Regions from separate parts of the Arthrobacter sp. B2I5 genome, predicted to be linked through region 2. Evidence: riboswitches for the same ligand, from Rfam matches in the RefSeq annotation. Region 2 holds a riboswitch; each other region holds the start of a gene.

Region 1 (5,913 bases), 1.5 Mb from region 2:
CCGCCGAGCCGGTCGGGCTGCCTGCACCCGGCCCGCTTCCGGAGAAGGTGGCGGTGTCAGCGGTGGCGGTGTTTTCTGGACCGGGCAGGCCTGTCCCGAGGAGCAGGGATGCTGCGATGTCGGGGCGGAGTTGTGTGAGGGTGCGGGGTTCGTTGGGGCCTTGGAGGCCGCGGGCGGTGGCGGTGGTGCGGTTCCAGATGGCGCAGGCGGTGTCGCCGGGGAGGCGGAGCGAGATCCAGGCCATGCCGTCGTGGTCCGGGGTGTATTCCATCCGCCGGTCCGCGACGCCTTTGGCGTGGCGTTTCTCCAGGGTTTCGGGGTGGTGGCGTTCCCGCCAGGCGCGGACCTTGGTACGGAACCGGGAGGGAGCGAGCTCCCCGGGTGCGGCGCCGCGGGCCGGCTTGGGGGCATCAGGGTCGAAGAAGTGTGCCACCAGGGCGGCGGCACCGTCCGGGGTGAGGCCTTCGGTTTCGTCCGCAACGATCTTGGCGTGCTGCCAGGACAGGTCCCCGGCGGCCAAAGCGTCCAGGAGTGGCGGCAGGGTGCACACCCGCTGGGACTGCTCCACGAAGGCCCCGGCAGCGCCGGAGCTGATGGTCAGGACCCCTGCGATCTCCTCCACCGCAGACATTTCCGCATACGTCCGCTCGTGCACAGGGGCCTCCGGAGGAAGCATCGCGTGCTGGAACCCAACGCACTCCACCGCATCACGGGCCTTGACCACAGCGAGCTGCGCCTCCAGCCGCTTCACCACTTCCAGCCGAGTCAGCCGGAGCTCGTACCGCCGCTGCAACACATCCACATCAGCCCCAATACCAACCCCGGCAGCCAGGAAATTATCCTCAGCAGCCAGCGCGTCGAGGGCGGCCACAGAGGCATGAACACCCTCCAAGACCACCCCGCCACCGCTGCTGATTTCCATACGAACATCATCCAACAGGGGTCTGACAACTAAAGTTCGCAGGCGTCTTTGCGGGCCCGGCAGTCAACTTAAATGAATTCGGCCGCCATCGGGTAGTGACGCCGTTGTCACCACCTGATGGCGGCCGAAGCAGGTCCGGGCAGTGGCCCGGCAAACCCAACTCCCTGATGTGCCGGGAGAGAGGGGGGAGCGTCAGATGGTGACGGCTCCGTTGGCGGTTTCGAACGTGACCGACAGGATGCCCGGCGTTCCGTGCGGGGCCACCCACTCAACCGCAACGTCCTCAAGCGGCTTCTCCACCGGCTCACCTAGCCACTCGGTCACGCGCGAGGCGGAACCGGCGATGGTCAGGCAGCTCATCTTGATGTTGCTGGGGTAGGCGTTGGATGGGTGCAGCGACGGGTCACCTTCCCACTTGAGCATGTACGGAACCTGGGGGTCGGCAATAAGGCCAAGGATGCCAATCTGCTTCCAGACCAGCTCCCGGCCGTCCGGGAACTTGCGGTTGCCGTTCACGGCAGCACGGCCAAGGCGTTCCTCGAAGGGAGCGAGGTCGTCCACCTCGACGCACCAGCCCATCCACCCGCCGCCGGCTGCGGAACGGGCACGGACCGCCTGACCGAACGGTGCCTTGTCCGATGCCGGGTGGTCCAGGACCTCCACGACTTCCAGGTACTTGTGCCCGGCGAGCGGGATGATCATATTCCGGGTTCCGAACCGGGGGTGGACCCCGCCCTTCACTGCCTCAACGCCGAGGGCAGATGAAATACGTTCGGTAGTGGCCGCGAGGCCATCGGTTTCACAGGCGTAAGAGACGTGATCCATGCGCATGGCAACATCTTGGCACTTTGTGATCAGGCTCTCAGCTAAGGGTACCCTTACTTGGATTTTCGCCCGTGGATGTGGTCAAAAATCGGCCATCGAACTCGGCCTAACCGGCGATGTAATAGCCGGAGGTGTCGGCGATGAGGTGGATGGTGCCGCTGGAGTTGTTGGTCAGGGCAATGGTTCCATCGGCGGCGACGGGCGTGATGACGAGGTTGGGTGTCGTTTGGTTCGGCGTGAAGTTGAGGTTGGAGGTCCCTGGGGTGGGGGTGCCGCCGGCGTGGACCGTGATGTTGCCGAAGCTGGTGGGTGCTGTGACGGTGACGTTGATGGCGACAGCGGATACTCCGGTGATGGGGATGCCGCCACGGCCGGTGACGGGCACGCGGATGGTGGCTCCGGGTGCGACGGGACCGCTGATGCCTCCTGTGCCGTCGCGCGTGTCCAGTTGCCGGAAGGGGCTTTGGGATGAAAAGGTGCCCGGTTCCACCGGTGTTCCGGCGATGTAGTAGCCGGAGGTGTCGGCGATGAGGTGGATGGTGCCGCTGGAGTTGTTGGTCAGGGCAATGGTTCCATCGGCGGCGACGGGCGTGATGACGAGGTTGGGTGTCGTTTGGTTAGGCGTGAAGTTGAGGTTGGAGGTCCCTGGAATGGGGATGCCGCCGGCGTGGACCGTGATGTTGCCGAAGCTGGTGGGTGCTGTGACGGTGACGTTGATGGCGACGGCGGATACTCCCATGGTGGGGATGCCGCCACGGCCGGTGACGGGCACGCGGATGGTGGCTCCGGGTGCGACGGGACCGCTGATGCCTCCTGTGCCGTCGCGCGTGTCCAGTTGCCGGAAGGGGCTTTGGGATGAAAAGGTGCCCGGTTCCACCGGTGTTCCGGCGATGTAGTAGCCGGAGGTGTCGGCGATGAGGTGGATGGTGCCGCTGGAGTTGTTGGTCAGGGCAATGGTTCCATCGGCGGCGACGGGCGTGATGACGAGGTTGGGTGTCGTTTGGTTAGGCGTGAAGTTGAGGTTGGAGGTCCCTGGAATGGGGATGCCGCCGGCGTGGACCGTGATGTTGCCGAAGCTGGTGGGTGCTGTGACGGTGACGTTGATGGCGACGGCGGATACTCCCATGGTGGGGATGCCGCCACGGCCGGTGACGGGCACGCGGATGGTGGCTCCGGGTGCGACGGGACCGCTGATGCCTCCTGTGCCGTCGCGCGTGTCCAGTTGCCGGAAGGGGCTTTGGGACGAAAAGGTGCCCGGCTGCCGGGGACTCGTTGGCACGTGCAGCAGCTGGTTTGGCGTTCCGGTGCCCGCACCCCTGATAGTTCCGGTAGCGGCAGTCGAGAGTACGGCCTCCGTCACCTGTGCAGGGGTAAAGAGGGGGTGCTGGGAAAGAACGAGGGCTGCAGCCCCGGCCACGTGCGGTGCGGCCATGGATGTTCCGCTCAGTGATGTGGTGGCCGTCGACGATGTATTCCAGGTGGAGCTGATGCCCACTCCTGGAGCGTAAAGGTCAACGCATTGGCCGAAGTTGGAGAAGGAAGCCTGCCGGTCCGAAGAGTCGCTGGCTGCCACTGTTAAGGCTAATGGGGCGCGGGCAGGCGAGGCGGTGCACGCGTCCGTGGCTGAATTTCCCGCGGCGACGACGACTGGGACGCCGTCGTTGATGACGTTCTGGACTGCGGCGTCAAGGAGGTTGCTGCCCGGACCTCCCAGGCTCATGTTGACCACGGCCGGAGTGCCTGGGGTATGATCGCCTGCGATCCAGTCCAGCCCTGCGATTATGTCCGAGTAGTAGCCCGACCCGTCACAGGACAGTGCCCTCACGGGGACGATTGTGGATGACTTTGCCACGCGCTAGACGATTCCGGCGATGATTCCTGAGACGTGTGTCCCGTGGCCATTGCAGTCACTTGTCCCGCCACCGTCGGACAGTGCTGTCCAGCCCGGTGCAACCCGGCCGCCGAAATCCACGTTCGAGGCTAGGACTCCCGTGTCAACGACGTATGCGCGGACACCAAGACCGGAACTTTCGTGCGTGTAGGAGCCGGACAAAGGCAAGGCCTGCTGGTCGATGCGGTCGAGTCCCCAAGGAGCCGGCTTTTCGGTTTCGGAAATCGTGGATACCGTGTCAACCTCCACTGTTAGGGCCCTGCCGGAACGGAGCAGCGCATTCGCTTGCGCCGCTGTAGCTTTGATCGCCGCCCCGCGGAGTGCGGTCGTAAACGTGTGGTTGACGCCGATGCCTTGGGCACGCAATTCCCGCGCCTCGGCTGACACGTCCGTCCCCGGGGGGAATTGAACGAGGTAGCGGCCATTCGCGCTTTCAGGAGCAGCAGCGGGCCTCGTGGTCGCCGTGGGCAGCGCAGATGCCTGCGCTGGTGCACCGTTTGAACAGAGGGTGATGGCGGACAACAGTGCCGCGGTAAGTGCCAGGCGCAAAGACGGGGGCAACGGAATCCTGTTCCTTTTGTGCTTGCTCGGGAAGAGACCGGAGGATGATTTCCGGCTTCCAAGGTATCCGAACCACGGAGGTTTGCGGCCAAACCTCGGGCGATCCTTCGCATCACTTGTGGGAATCTTGGAAAATCTCCGCGTGGCTCTTCCATTGCGACCACGATCCAGCCGGAGGAAATCATGGGCGCTTTCACGGCGGCCCGCCCGGGACTTCAGCAAGGCATGACCTTGTTCGTCACAATGCTGTCCTCACTGGCCGCCCGGTTCCTAGACTGGGCGCAGGTCATGAGCGCCAGCGCCAAGCCCCGGCTCGCTGGCCGGCAACCCTCCATCCGCGGCGGGGTGCCCCGGGTGAGGACCTGGCTGTCCGGCACCAGCCGGGAGCAAGCGCGGCCCGTACTGCTCCATGCATGCCGGGCCCATGTCAAAGGAGATTTGGATGTCCAACGGATGGTCCTTCGAAACCCGCCAGATCCATGCAGGCCAGGAAGTGGACAGTGCCACGGGAGCCCGTGCCCTGCCGATCTACCAGACCACGTCCTTCGTGTTCCCCAGCGCCGAAAGCGCAGCCAACCGCTTTGCCCTGGCTGAACTTGCACCCATCTACACCCGGATCGGCAACCCCACCCAGGACGCCGTCGAACAGCGGATCGCCAGCCTTGAGGGAGGCCTGGCCGCTTTGCTGCTCAGCTCCGGGCAGGCAGCGGAGACCTTCGCGGTCCTGAACATCGCGGAGGCCGGGGACCACATCGTGGCCAGCCCCAGCCTTTACGGCGGAACGTACAACCTGTTCGCCCACACCCTGAAGAAGTTCGGCATCTCGGTCACGTTCGTGGACGATCCCGACAACCTGGACCAGTGGCGCGCCGCCGTCCAGCCCAACACCAAGCTTTTCTTTGGCGAAGTGGTGTCCAATCCCCGCCAGGACGTCCTGGATATCGAAGGCATCTCCGAGGTGGCCCACCAGGCAGGCGTGCCGCTGATCGTGGACAACACCCTGTCCACCCCGTACCTGATCCGTCCGCTCGAGTGGGGCGCCGACATCGTGATCCATTCCGCCACTAAATACCTTGGCGGTCACGGCACGGCGATTGCCGGCGTCATTGTCGATTCCGGAAAATTCGACTTCAGCGAGGATCCTGAACGGTTCCCCGGCTTCAACACCCCGGACCCCACTTATAACGGCCTGGTCTACGCGCGGGACCTCGGAGAAGGCGGCGCCCTCGGGGCCAACCTGTCCTACATTCTCAAGGCCCGCGTCCAGCTGCTGCGCGATCTCGGCTCGGCCGTGTCCCCTTTCAACGCCTTCCTGATCTCCCAGGGCCTGGAAACACTGAGCCTGCGGGTGGAGCGCCACGTTGCCAACGCCACGGAAGTGGCGCGCTGGCTGGAAGGAAGGGACGACGTCGAATCCGTCGCCTACGCGGGGCTGCCCTCCAGCCCCTGGTACGAACGTGGCCGCAAGTACGGGCCCAAGGGGACGGGTGCCGTGGTGGCTTTCAACCTGGCCGGCGGGGCGGAGGCGGGCAAGCGCTTCGTCGACGCCCTTGAACTGCACTCCCACGTTGCGAACATCGGCGACGTCCGCTCCCTGGTCATCCACCCGGCGTCGACCACCCACAGCCAGCTTTCGCCGGAGCAGCAGGCAGTGGCAGGGGTGACCCCGGGACTGGTCCGGCTGTCCGTTGGCCTGGAGCACATCGATGACATT
Region 2 (5,913 bases):
GGTGGAGGGCGTCCAGGTGGAGGACATCGGCACCACCGCCAAGACCATGCCGGACTTCCCACAGCTGTGGGCCGGCATGCTGGCCCAGGAAGCGGGGTTCGCAGCCGGACCGGAAGGGCGCGTCAGTGGCGCGTAGCACTGGTTCCTGGGACGAATCGGACGTCCGCATCCGTCCCAGCAAGAAGGGTTCCCGGCCACGCACCAAGGACCGCCCCAGCCATGACGACGCCGTGACCGGACGGATCATCACGGTGGACCGCGGCCGGTATACCGCAGTGGTGGACGAGGACTCGGAGAACGAGCGCGTTGTCATTGCCGCGCGCGCCCGGGAACTGCGCCGCTCGCCAGTGGTTGCAGGCGATTTCGTGTCACTGGTGGGGGACGTGTCCGGCGCACCGAACACGTTGGCCCGGCTGGTGAAGATCCAGGACCGCCACACTCTCCTGCGCCGCAGCGCCGACGACACCGACCCCATTGAACGGGCGGTGGTGGCCAACGCGGACCAACTGGTGATCGTGGTGGCCGCGGCCAACCCGGAGCCCCGCACGGGATTCATCGACCGCGCACTGGTGGCCGCCTACGACGCAGGGATCGAGCCAATCCTGCTGGTCACCAAGGCCGACGTCAAAGACCCCGCGGAACTCCTTTCCAACTACACCCACCTGGACTTCCCGGTCATCATCAGCCGGACAGCCGATGCGCAGGCATCGGGCATCGACGCCCGGTCCGATGACGGCCTCTCGGCGCGGCTGGACAGCGCGGCGGTGGCTGCCCTCCGTGACCACCTGGACGGCAAGGTCACCGTGATGCTGGGTCACTCCGGTGTTGGGAAGTCCACCATGGTGAACGCGCTGACCGGCGCCGAGCGGGCCACCGGCGGAGTGAACGCCGTGACCGGACGCGGCCGCCACACGTCGTCGTCCGCCCTTGCCTTGCGGCTGGCGGATGCGCCGCCCGGCAGCTGGATCATCGACACCCCCGGCATCCGCTCCTTCGGCCTGGCGCACGTGGACCCGGACCGGATCCTGCGTTCCTTCCCGGACCTCTCCCCCGGCATCGAAAACTGCGAACGCGGCTGCAAGCACACGGCAGCCGCGGTGGACTGCGGCCTTGACGACTGGGTGGCGGGCGGACACGCAGGTCCCACCGGGGCTGCCCGTCTGGCGTCCCTGCGGCGGCTGCTGGGTGCGGATCCACGGATGGAAGCACAGGAAACCAAGGAGCTCGGCAGCGTCAACTGACGCGTTCTCCCGGCAGAACCGTTTGCAGACGGTAGTTTGGAACCATGATCCAACCCGCTTCGAGCTACAACGATGACCTGCGCCTGGCCCATGTCCTGGCCGACTCCGTGGATGACCAGACGATGAGCCGCTTCAAGGCCCTGGACCTCCACGTTGAGACCAAGCCGGACCTGACGCCGGTCACCGACGCGGACAAGGCCGCCGAGGAAGCCATCCGCGGCCAGCTCTCCCGTTCCCGCCCCCGCGACGCCGTCCTGGGCGAGGAATTCGGGAGCACCGGCCACGGTTCGCGGCGCTGGATCATCGATCCCATTGACGGGACCAAGAACTTTGTCCGCGGCGTTCCGGTGTGGGCCACGCTGATCGCCCTCGTGGATGAGGGCGAGCCGGTGGTGGGTGTGGTCAGTGCCCCGGCCCTTGGCAAGCGCTGGTGGGCGGCGAAAGGCATGGGCGCGTACATGGGAAGGTCCCTTGCCGCCGCCACCCGGCTCCGCGTCTCCGACGTGTCAAAGCTTTCCGATGCCTCCCTCTCGTACTCCAGCCTGGGCGGCTGGAAGGAACGCGGAAACCTTGACGAGTTCCTCGGCCTGACCGAGGATGTCTGGCGGACCCGGGCCTACGGCGATTTCTGGTGCGTACTGCATGGTGGCCGAAGGCTCGGTGGACATCGCCTGCGAACCGGAGCTGAACCTCTATGACATGGCGGCCCTGGTGCCGATCGTGGTGGAGGCCGGCGGCCGGTTCACGTCCCTGGAAGGCGAGGACGGCCCGTTCGGCGGAAACGCCCTGGCCACGAACTCAATCCTGCACTCGGAGGTCCTGCACCGCCTGAACCCGTATTTGGACGACCTGCTGTAGCTGACGCCCTTTCCGCAAAAAAGCGAATAATGCGACGCCGGACACCTTCCTGGGGAGGTGTCCGGCGTCGTTTATTCGGCTGCACGTAATAAACGCCTTAACAATCGCCGCGGCTTCAATCCTGGCCGCCCCATGTCCTACGCTTTTAGGCAGGTCACGAGTGCCAGCGCAAAACCCCGGTTTGCTGGCCGGCAACCCTCCATTCGCGGTGGGGTGCCCCGGGTGACGACCAGGCCGGTCCGGAGCGGATGCGGCAAGCGCGGATTCCCCCATGGCGGAGTCCTGTCATCAAGTGAGGTCTCTGTGACAACTGCCACCGTCTCCCCCCAGCCCGTCATTGCCGAAGCCGCCGTCCCCAACGGACGCCGCGCCGCGGCCGGCCGGCCGCTCGCCGCCGTCACCGGCGCTGAAATCCAGGCACCGCTGATTTCCGGCGGCCACGTGCGGTACGCCAACCTCGATTACGGCGCCTCCGCCCCGGCGTTGTCCGTGGTGTCGGCCTACCTTAACGAGATCCTCCCCTACTACGCGAGCGTCCACCGCGGGGCAGGATACGCATCCCAGATCAGCACCTCCGTGTATGAGAACGCGCGCAGCATCGTCAGGGATTTCGTCGGCGGCCGCGCGGATGATTCGGTCATCTTCACGCGCAACACCACGGATTCACTGAACCTGCTGGCCGGTTGCCTGCCGGTAACGGACGGCCGGCACGACGGCGAAGTGCTCTACCTGGACATCGAACACCACGCCAACCTCCTGCCGTGGCAGGGTGTCCCGCACCGCAGCATCGTCGCCGCGGACACCATCACCGGCACCCTGGAGGCTCTTCGGGCCGAACTTGCACAGGGCGGCGTCAGCCTGCTTGCGGTCACCGGAGCCTCCAACGTCACCGGCGAAATCCTGCCCATCCGTGCCCTGGCCGCGCTGGCCCATGAGCACGGCGCACGGATTGTGGTGGATGCCGCCCAGCTCGCCCCGCACCGCCGCGTGGACATCAGCGCGGACGACGTCGACTACCTCGCCTTCTCCGGCCACAAGCTGTACGCGCCCTTCGGCGCCGGCGTCCTGGTGGGACGCCCGGACTGGCTGGACGCCGGCGTCCCGCACCTCGCAGGCGGCGGCGCGGTCAAGGAAGCCAGGCTCGACGGCGTCAGCTGGGCCACCGGGCCGGCGCGCCATGAGGGGGGCTCACCGAACGTCCTCGGAGCCGCCACACTGGCCCGCGCCACCCAGGTGATTGCAGGCTTGGACCAGGAACGCTGGCATGCCCACGAGTCCGCCATCCGTTCCTTCCTGGTGGAGGGCCTGCAGGGGATCGACGGCGTCACCGTCCACCAGATCTTCAAGGACACCAACCCCGAAACGGACACCATCGGCGTGGTCAACTTCTCCGTTGAGGGCTACGACGCCGGACTGGTGGCGGCCTACCTCTCGGCAGAGCACGGGGTGGGACTGCGGGACGGCCGATTCTGCGCCCATCCCCTGCTCAAGCGCCTGGGCCTGCCGTCCGGTTCCCTCCGCGCCAGCTTCGGTGTCGGTTCACGCCTGGAGGACGCCGAACGCCTGCTCGCCGGCATCCGCGCCCTGCGGAGCAACGGTCTGGGCTGGGATTACGTGGTGGACGCCGGCCGCTGGGTGCCCGCCAATGACACCCGCACCTACCCGCACTGGGCACCCAACACCCCGGGCACCGCCGGCGCCGCGCCCTGCATCGACGACTGACACCCCGCCCAACCCCTGCCGCCCAGGCGATCGATCCGGCGGCCGGGAGGATGCGGTAAATTCGAAAGGTACCGCAGGATGCCAGGTGAAGGAGGCCACGCGTGGTTCGGGGTGGCCCCAAGCTTGATCACGGACGGCGCAGGGAACTGGGGCAGAGCTTCCAGGACGGCGGCAGGCACTACCAGCGCGTCCGGCCCGGCTACCCGGAAGAGGTGGCCCGGTGGCTGGTGCCCGCCGATGCCCACGATGCCCTCGACGTAGGCGCCGGAACCGGAAAGTTCACCGCTTTGCTGCTGGACATGGGACTGCACGTCACTGCCGTGGACCCCTCCGCGGACATGCTCGCCCAGCTCACTGAACACTATCCGGCCGCCACGGCCGTGCCGGGGACTGCCGAGGCGACAGGCCTGCCCGACGCCCGCTTCGACGTCGTCACCGTTGCCCAGGCGTGGCACTGGTGCGATGCCCTGGCGGCAAGCACCGAGCTGGCCCGCGTCCTGCGGCCGCACGGGACGCTGGCCCTGGTCTGGAACCAGCTGGACACCTCTGTTCCCTGGGTGCACCGGCTCTCCCGGATCATGCACGCAGGCGACGTCTACCGGCCCGGCCACAAACCCGTCGTCGGGCCCGAATTCCAAGGCCTCGAAGGGCACGTCACCCACTGGCAGGACACGGTGACCACCATGGACCTGATGGAACTCACCAAGTCCCGCAGCTACTACCTCCGCGCCGGCGAGGCCACCCGAGCCAAGGTCCTGGCCAACCTGGAATGGTACCTGCATGAACACCTGGCCTACACCCCTGACCAGGAAATCGACCTGCCCTACCTCACCCTGGCCTGGCGGGCGGTCAAGGCATGACCTCGCATCCCATGCGGCGCACGCCGAGCCGGTAGGCTTGACCGTGTGAAGACCAGCGCGCCCTCCTCCTCGATCGAGGACTACGTCAAGGTCATTTATTCGTTCACGGAATGGCAGGACAAGCCCATCACGTCCACCCAGCTTGCGCAGCGGCTGGGGGTGGCCAATTCCTCGGTGTCCGAGATGGTCCGCAAGCTCAAGGACCAGGGCCTGGTGGACCACAAACCCTACAGCGCCGTCACGCTCACCGAGGACGGCCTGCGGCTGGCCCTGGCCATGGTCCGGCGCCACCGGTTGATTGAGACCTACCTTGTCCAGCGGCTCGGATACAGCTGGGACGAAGTCCATGATGAGGCAGAACAACTCGAACACGCAGTGTCGGACACGTTCATCGAACGGGTCGCCGCCAAGCTCGGCAACCCAAAGCGTGACCCGCACGGCGACCCCATTCCCACTGCCGACGGGCAGGTGCTGATGCCGCGCGCGCACCTCCTCGCCGAACTGGACCCGGGCCATGCCGGCAGGATCACCAGGATCAGCGACGACAACCCGGAGCTGCTGCGCTACCTTGCCGCCCAGGACATCGACCTCGACGCCGATGTCGAGGTGGTGGGCCGCCGGCCCTTCGGCGGCGCTTTGGTGGTGCGGATCGGCGCTTCGGGCGGCGCCCGCGAGTTCGACCTCGCTGACGAGATCGCCTCCGCCCTGTGGGTCTCCAGCGACGCCCCGCACGCCGGCTGCAGCCTGGACGGTCCCTGACGTGGCGATGCCCACCGGCCGCGCCTGGCTGGCTGTGGCCGTCGGCGGTCTGGCCGGCAGTGAGCTGCGCTACGGGCTGGGGCTGGCGTTTCCGGACGTGCCCGGCTCGGTCCCGTGGGCCACGCTGGCTATCAACATCAGCGGCAGTTTCGTCCTCGCGGCGCTGACCACCGTCTGGATGGCCCGCCCGCATACTGCGTTCTGGCTGCGGGCAGGGATCGGGCCGGGCCTGCTGGGCTCCTTCACCACGTTTTCAGCGGTGATTTTCGCCTCGGACCAATTGGCCCGCGCAGGTGCACACCCGGTCTGGATCCTGTACCTGGGATTGTCACTGGGACTCGGTCTGGCGGCTGCCGGCCTGGGCTGGCGTTCCGGAAGGCTGATAGCCCGGAACCTCGGACTGCAATGATCACGGCAGCCCTGGTGGGAGTCTTTGGCGTGGCCGGCGCGCTCCTGCGGTTCGCGGTCGACAG
Region 3 (5,913 bases), 1.3 Mb from region 2:
CTTTCGGGGTGGTGGCGTTCCCGCCAGCCGCGGACCCTCACCCGGAACCGGGACGGCACCAGTTGGCCGGGCGCCGCGCCGCGGGCCGGGTTGGGGGCATCGGGGCTGAAGAAGTGGGCTACTAATGCGGCGGCACTGTCCGGGGTGAGGCCTTCGGTCTCGTCCGCTACAACTTTCGCGTGCTGCCAGGACAAGGCACCCGCAGACAGCGCGTCCATCAGCGGCGGCAGGGAACACACCTGCCGGGACTGCTCCACGAACGCCCCGGCCGCTCCGGAACTGATGGTCAGGACCCCGGCGATCTCCTCCACCGCTGACATCTCTACGTAGGTGCGTTCGTGCACCGGCGCGTCCGGGGCAAGCATCGCGTGCTGGAACCCAACGCACTCCGCAGCATCGCGTGCCTTGACCGCGGCGAGCTGCGCCTCCAGCCGCTTCACCACCTCCAGCCGTTCCAGCCGGAGCTCGTACCGCCGCTGCAAAACGTCTACGTCAGCACCAACCCCGGCGGCCAGGAAATTATCCTCAGCAGCAAGCGCGTCGAGGGCGGCAACGGAGGCATGAACGCCCTCCAAAACCACCCCGCCACCGCTGCTGATTCCCATAAGAGCATCTTCCAACGGGGGTCTGACAATATGAGGGCGCGAAGCCCGCCGTCTGGAAAGGCCCTGAAACTTGTGCCCGTCTCATAGCTGCAGCGGCGAAATCTGTGGCACGTGCGGGGGCGGCGTGCCATACTCGGCGCGTGACGCCGTCGTATTCCTTCAAAACCGAACTCCGGCTGTACCCAGGCGAAGCCGGCTGGCACTTCCTGACCCTGCCGCCAGAGGTGGCGGATGACATCCGCGCTCTAACGGCAGGGGCCAGCAAGGCATTCGGCTCCATTAAAGTGCAGGCCAAGGTGGACGGCCACGCGTGGCAGACGTCGCTGTTCCGCGACAGCAAAAGCGCGTCCTACCTGCTCCCCGTCAAAAAGGAAATCAGGGACAAGGCGCACCTCAAGGACGGTGACAGTGTGCAGGTCCAGCTGGAAATCGGGACGGACCATTCCCGGCCCGGCTAGACCTGCTTCAGGGCCTGTTCCAGGTCGCCGATCAAATCGTCAACATCCTCAAGGCCCACGGAAAGCCGGACCACACCGTCAGTGAGGCCAATGGCGGCACGTCCCTCCGGCCCCATGGCGCGGTGCGTGGTGGTGGCAGGGTGCGTGATCAGGGACTTGGAATCGCCGAGGTTGTTGGAGATGTCAATGATCCGCAGCCCGTCCAGCAGCGCGAAGGCCGCTTCCTTGCCGGAGCGCCCGCCGGTGGAGGCGAGCTCAAGGGTGAGGACGGTACCGCCGGCGCTCATCTGCCTTGCGGCCAGCTCATACTGAGGGTGGGATTTGAGCAGCGGATACTTCACCCAGCTCACGGCGGGCTGTTCCTCCAGCCACTCCGCGAGCCGCAGGGCGGTGGCAGCGGAATGGCTTACCCGCAGGCTCATGGTCTCCAGGCCCTTAGTGAGAACCCAGGCGTTGAACGCGGAGAGTGCCGGCCCGGTGTGGCGCATCAGCTGCTTCACCGGGCCGTCGATGAACTCCTTCGTGCCCAGGATGGCGCCGCCCATCACCCTGCCCTGGCCGTCGATGTGCTTAGTTCCCGAGTAGACGATCACGTCCGCGCCCAGGTCGCCGCAGCGCTGCAGCAGGGGAGTGGCAAAGACGTTGTCCGCCACCACGGTGGCCCCGGCGGCGTGCGCAAGCTCGCTGACCGCGGCGATGTCCACGATCTCCTGCATGGGGTTGGACGGGGATTCGAAGAAGACGGCGGTAGTGGGCTGGGAGAGGGCCTCGCGCCACTGGTCCAGGTCCGGACCATCCACGAAGACGGTCTCCACGCCCCACCGCGGGAGGATCTCGTTCAGGATCACAAAGCAGGACCCGAAGAGCGAACGGGCGGCCACCACCCGGTCCCCGGCAGCCAGCAGGGCACCCAGGGCGGTGAACACCGCGGACATGCCCGACGCCGTCGCAAAGCACGCTTCGGTGCCTTCCAGCAGGCGCAGCCGCTCCTGGAACGTGGCCACGGAAGGGTTGCCGTAGCGCGAATAGACAAAGCGCTCGTCCTCGCCGGTGAAGGCCCGTTCAGCTGCTGCAGCGGATTCGTAGACGAAGCCGGAGTTCAGGAAGATGGCCTCGGACGTTTCCTGGAAGTTGGTGCGGTCCAGCCCGCCGCGGACAGCCTGGGTGTCAGGGCTCCATCCCGGGGCGTCTTGATTGAAGCTCACTTAGTTCTTTCCGAGGTTGGTGGGCAGGCCGCGGTTCTTCCAGCCGTTGACGGTGCGCTCACCGTAGCGGTCCGGCTCGCCTTCAAAGCCCTCCAGCACGTTGTAGGAGGTGAAACCGGCCTGTGTGGCGGCGGTGGCAGCGGCAACCGAACGGGCGCCGGACCGGCACAGGAACACCAGTTCAGCGGACGGGTCCTCCGGCGCCTGCTCCTTGAGGTCCTTCACGAAGTCTGGGTTGGGGATGCCGCCGGGGAAGGTCCACTGGATGAAGAGGGGATCGTTGTCCGTGGCCTTGGTGTCCGGGATGCCGATGTGGGCCCATTCGCCCTCGGTGCGGACGTCCACCAGGATGGCTCCCTGCTCCAGCTTTGCCCATGCTTCCTGGGGCGTGAGATCTCCCGCGTAGCTCATGCGTGGCCCTCGCCGTCGAACTCGCCCTCAAAGTCTGCGTCCAGCTGATCCACCGCGGTGGCCACCGCTGCGTCGGCGGAGGCGATTGCTGCCGGAAGGACCACTGCCTGCGCCACGATGACACTGCTGCCGTTGAAGGTGGCTGCCGGGCTGCCGTGCAGGACGTAACCGTCAGCCAGCGCAGCCGAGATCCGTTCGCAGAAGGAGCGGTCGTCCGGGCCTGTGATCAGGCGGTAGGACAATTTTTCGTCAGGGGCGGGTGCGTCGGACACGACGGATCTCCTTCTTTCACGCTTGCAGCTCGAATCGGTCGATATGCCGAGTACTCACCTGAGGCACCCCGCCGCGAAAGGGAGGGTTGCCGACCGGCCAGTCAGGGCTTCACACCGGTACTCATTACTCCCCAAAAACGTAACACCTGCCGCGCCGGGCCGCACGGCCGCCGTCGTCATGTTCCGTAATTGAGCTGCGCCGAGGGAAGTTGCAGCGCCCGGGGACGGTCCGACGGCGGACATCACCGCAGGTGGGCCGCCTGCCGCGCGCTGTCAGCAGCCGCCGGGCCGATAAAGTTCTTACCGGGGCGCCGCCGGCGTCATCAGGGCAATGAGTACCGGGGGGCTTCTCACCATGCGTGCAGTCACATCGCACCACCACGCCGCAACCCGCCGGAACCATCGGCACCCGATCTGCGCGTTTCTGGCCGCGGCCCTCATTGGGCTCATGGTCCTGCTGGCCGCTGCTCCGTCGCATGCGGCGGAGGCTGCACCGGAGAAGGGAAAGCCCTGGCTTGGTGCCGTGCTCGAATGGGGCGAGGACACCGCCGCAGGCTTCAGCGGCAGGCTGGGCGCCCGCCCGGCCGTCTTCGGCCACGACATCACCATTCCGTACCGCGATTCCGAACGGAATGACATCGATGGCTTCCTTCAGCAGGCCGGAGCCGAAGGCACCCACGCCCTGCTCACGGTAAAGCCATCGGTGCCGCTGGATCAGCTCGGCGCACCCGAGGCAGAAGCGTTCGCCAAGCAGGTGCGCGGCCTCGCCGCCGGCTTCAAGGGGCAGCTGCTGATCCGGTTTGCCCCGGACATGAACTCAAGCTGGGTGTCCTGGGGCCAACAGCCTGCCGCCTACCGTGAGGCCTTCCAGGCGGTTGCGGCAGCGTTCAGGAAGTACGACGGCGGCCCGGCCGCCATGGTGTGGGCGCCTTACCTGGGCAAGGACTACCCCTTCGACCGCAACCGGGATGCGCCGCAGCCGGGAAGCGAGGGCTTTACCCTCCTGGACACGAACGGTGACGGGGCCTGGGACGGAAGCGACAGCGCCTACGCGCCGTACTACCCGGGCGATGACGCCGTGGACTGGGTGGGGCTGGCTGCTTATCACGATGACACCGCCGGAGGTGCCGCCGTCAACACCGCGCCGCGGGCCGGCGAACTCCAGGAGATGCTGACGGATTCCGGCAATGAGAACTTCTACGGCACCTATTCGGAAGGGCACAGGAAGCCCTTCCTGCTTCAGACCGCGGCCTTCTACAGCCCGGCCTCGGGCGGGGCGTCCGAGGCGGAGATCAAAACCGGCTGGTGGGACCAGGTGGTAACAACTGCCACGTCCTCCGGTTTTGCCGGGACTGCCGCCGTGGTCTGGGACGAGCGCACCAGCACCAGGGATACCGGCGTGGCAAGCATCAGCTGGCTGCTTACGGGACAGCCGGAGATCGCCAAAGCGGCCCTGGAGAGACTGAAGGCAGCACCAATCGTTACCGGTCCCGTCTCCGACGTGGCCTCAGGAAGCACGTACGTCAGGGCCAACACCCTCCCGGGGGCCGCCGCCTGGTCTGTCGCTGCCGCCATGGTGATCCTCCTGGCGGCCCTGTGGCAGATTCCCCGCCGGATCGACGCTGCCACGGCCTGGAGCTACCGGGATCCCTCCACCCGGGATTCGCGCGTGGATCTGCTGCGCGGAGTGGCCATCGTCTTTGTGGTGGTGAACCACCTGGGCATGGCCTCGCTGTTCCAGCTGCTCACCCAGGAGGCCGTGGGCTTCGTGTCCGGCGCGGAACTGTTCGTCCTGTTCTCCGGCCTGGTGGTGGGCATGGTGTACGGGCCCAAGGCCAAGGAGGACTTCGGACGGGTAGTGGACCTCACCACGCGCCGCGCCGGCAAGCTCTACCTGACGGCACTGGCTGTTCTGATCGGCGTCTTCCTCCTGTCCCTGCTCCCGTTCTTCCATACCGAGGCCCTGACCACATTCGTTGACCAGGGAACCGGTGGAGCCGGGCATACCGGATCCGGCCGGACCTATGACCTGTACGCCGGCATGTCATCGCTGTTCCAGTTCCCCGTCCCGCCCCAGGTGCTCCCGGCCATCGTGCTGCTGCAGTTCGGGCCCTGGCAGTTCAATGTCATGGGGCTCTATGTGGTGCTTTTGCTGGCCAGTCCGCTGATCCTCGCGGCGCTGAACCGCGGCAAGGCCATCTGGGTGCTGGTTGCGACGCTCAGCGTATATGCGGTGGGGGCCGTGACCCGGTTCCGGATCCTGCCCTCGCAGTTCGAGGACTCCTTCCCGCTGCTGGTGTGGCAGGTGCTGTTCGTGCTCGGGCTGGTTGCGGGTTACCACCGGCGCAGCATCACGGCGTGGCTGTCCCGGCACACTTGGGCGGTAGTTGCGTGCACCGCGGCCGCATTCGCGCTGGCCTTCCTGTCCTGGGGCAACCCGTACCTGGCCAACAGCTACGATGTCCGCCTGGCGCTCCTGCCGGACGCCTCCTACCGGGCCATGTACGACGCCTTCTTCTCCCGCACATACCTGGCCCCGGGCCGCCTGCTCAACGTCCTGGTCCTGGTGGTGGCGTCCTACGCGTTCCTCAGCGCCTACTGGAAACCGGTGGAGCGGCTCCTGGGCTGGTTCCTGGTTCCGCTGGGCCGGGCCACGCTTTACGTGTTCATCATGCACGTGGTGCTGATCGCCGTCGTGGCCAATATTCCGGCGCTGCAGCAGCAAAGCATCTTCCTGAACACCGCCGCCTACGCCGTGGTCCTGGCGCTGCTCTGGGTGATGGTCCGCACCAGGTTCCTGTTCCGGATCATCCCTACCTAGCGCCGGGCCAGCCCGGGCTGCCGCCCTGTTTCCAGCCAGGGCGGGCATGAAAAATGCTGCGGCACGGTGTGCCACAGCATTTAATCAGGTACCACTGGTTGTCCGGTGGCCTTGTGCTAAAACCGGGAGGGCTCAGACCAG

What was found. A riboswitch is a leader RNA that binds a small molecule or an ion and turns the genes downstream of it on or off. The one in region 2 is predicted to bind S-adenosylmethionine.
Region 1: it holds a riboswitch for S-adenosylmethionine, as region 2 does, so the genes downstream of both, QFZ60_RS13795 (bifunctional o-acetylhomoserine/o-acetylserine sulfhydrylase) here and QFZ60_RS06700 (aminotransferase class V-fold PLP-dependent enzyme) in region 2, are expected to answer to the same signal.
Region 3: it holds a riboswitch for S-adenosylmethionine, as region 2 does, so the genes downstream of both, QFZ60_RS00565 (DUF1737 domain-containing protein) here and QFZ60_RS06700 (aminotransferase class V-fold PLP-dependent enzyme) in region 2, are expected to answer to the same signal.

Annotation. Positions count from the first base shown of each region.
Region 1 covers NZ_JAUSYF010000001.1:2,931,433-2,937,345, reverse strand. The annotation lists gene QFZ60_RS13815 (HNH endonuclease signature motif containing protein) at 1-922, opposite strand, end outside; gene QFZ60_RS13810 (VOC family protein) at 1,115-1,753, opposite strand; gene QFZ60_RS13805 (S8 family serine peptidase) at 1,854-3,599, opposite strand; gene QFZ60_RS13800 (S8 family serine peptidase) at 3,603-4,025, opposite strand; SAM riboswitch class IV at 4,484-4,598, shown strand; gene QFZ60_RS13795 (bifunctional o-acetylhomoserine/o-acetylserine sulfhydrylase) at 4,642-5,913, shown strand, end outside.
Region 2 covers NZ_JAUSYF010000001.1:1,408,458-1,414,370, reverse strand. The annotation lists gene aroA (3-phosphoshikimate 1-carboxyvinyltransferase) at 1-136, shown strand, start outside; gene QFZ60_RS06710 (ribosome small subunit-dependent GTPase A) at 126-1,241, shown strand; partial or broken gene hisN (histidinol-phosphatase) at 1,286-2,099, shown strand; SAM riboswitch class IV at 2,252-2,365, shown strand; gene QFZ60_RS06700 (aminotransferase class V-fold PLP-dependent enzyme) at 2,403-3,821, shown strand; gene QFZ60_RS06695 (class I SAM-dependent methyltransferase) at 3,923-4,681, shown strand; gene QFZ60_RS06690 (metal-dependent transcriptional regulator) at 4,727-5,440, shown strand; gene QFZ60_RS06685 (CrcB family protein) at 5,448-5,849, shown strand; gene QFZ60_RS06680 (CrcB family protein) at 5,846-5,913, shown strand, end outside.
Region 3 covers NZ_JAUSYF010000001.1:130,188-136,100, forward strand. The annotation lists gene QFZ60_RS00545 (HNH endonuclease signature motif containing protein) at 1-605, opposite strand, end outside; gene QFZ60_RS00550 (DUF1905 domain-containing protein) at 746-1,063, shown strand; gene QFZ60_RS00555 (O-succinylhomoserine sulfhydrylase) at 1,060-2,268, opposite strand; gene QFZ60_RS00560 (rhodanese-like domain-containing protein) at 2,269-2,679, opposite strand; gene QFZ60_RS00565 (DUF1737 domain-containing protein) at 2,676-2,951, opposite strand; SAM riboswitch class IV at 2,965-3,080, opposite strand; gene opgC (OpgC domain-containing protein) at 3,307-5,772, shown strand; gene QFZ60_RS00575 (hypothetical protein) at 5,905-5,913, opposite strand, start outside.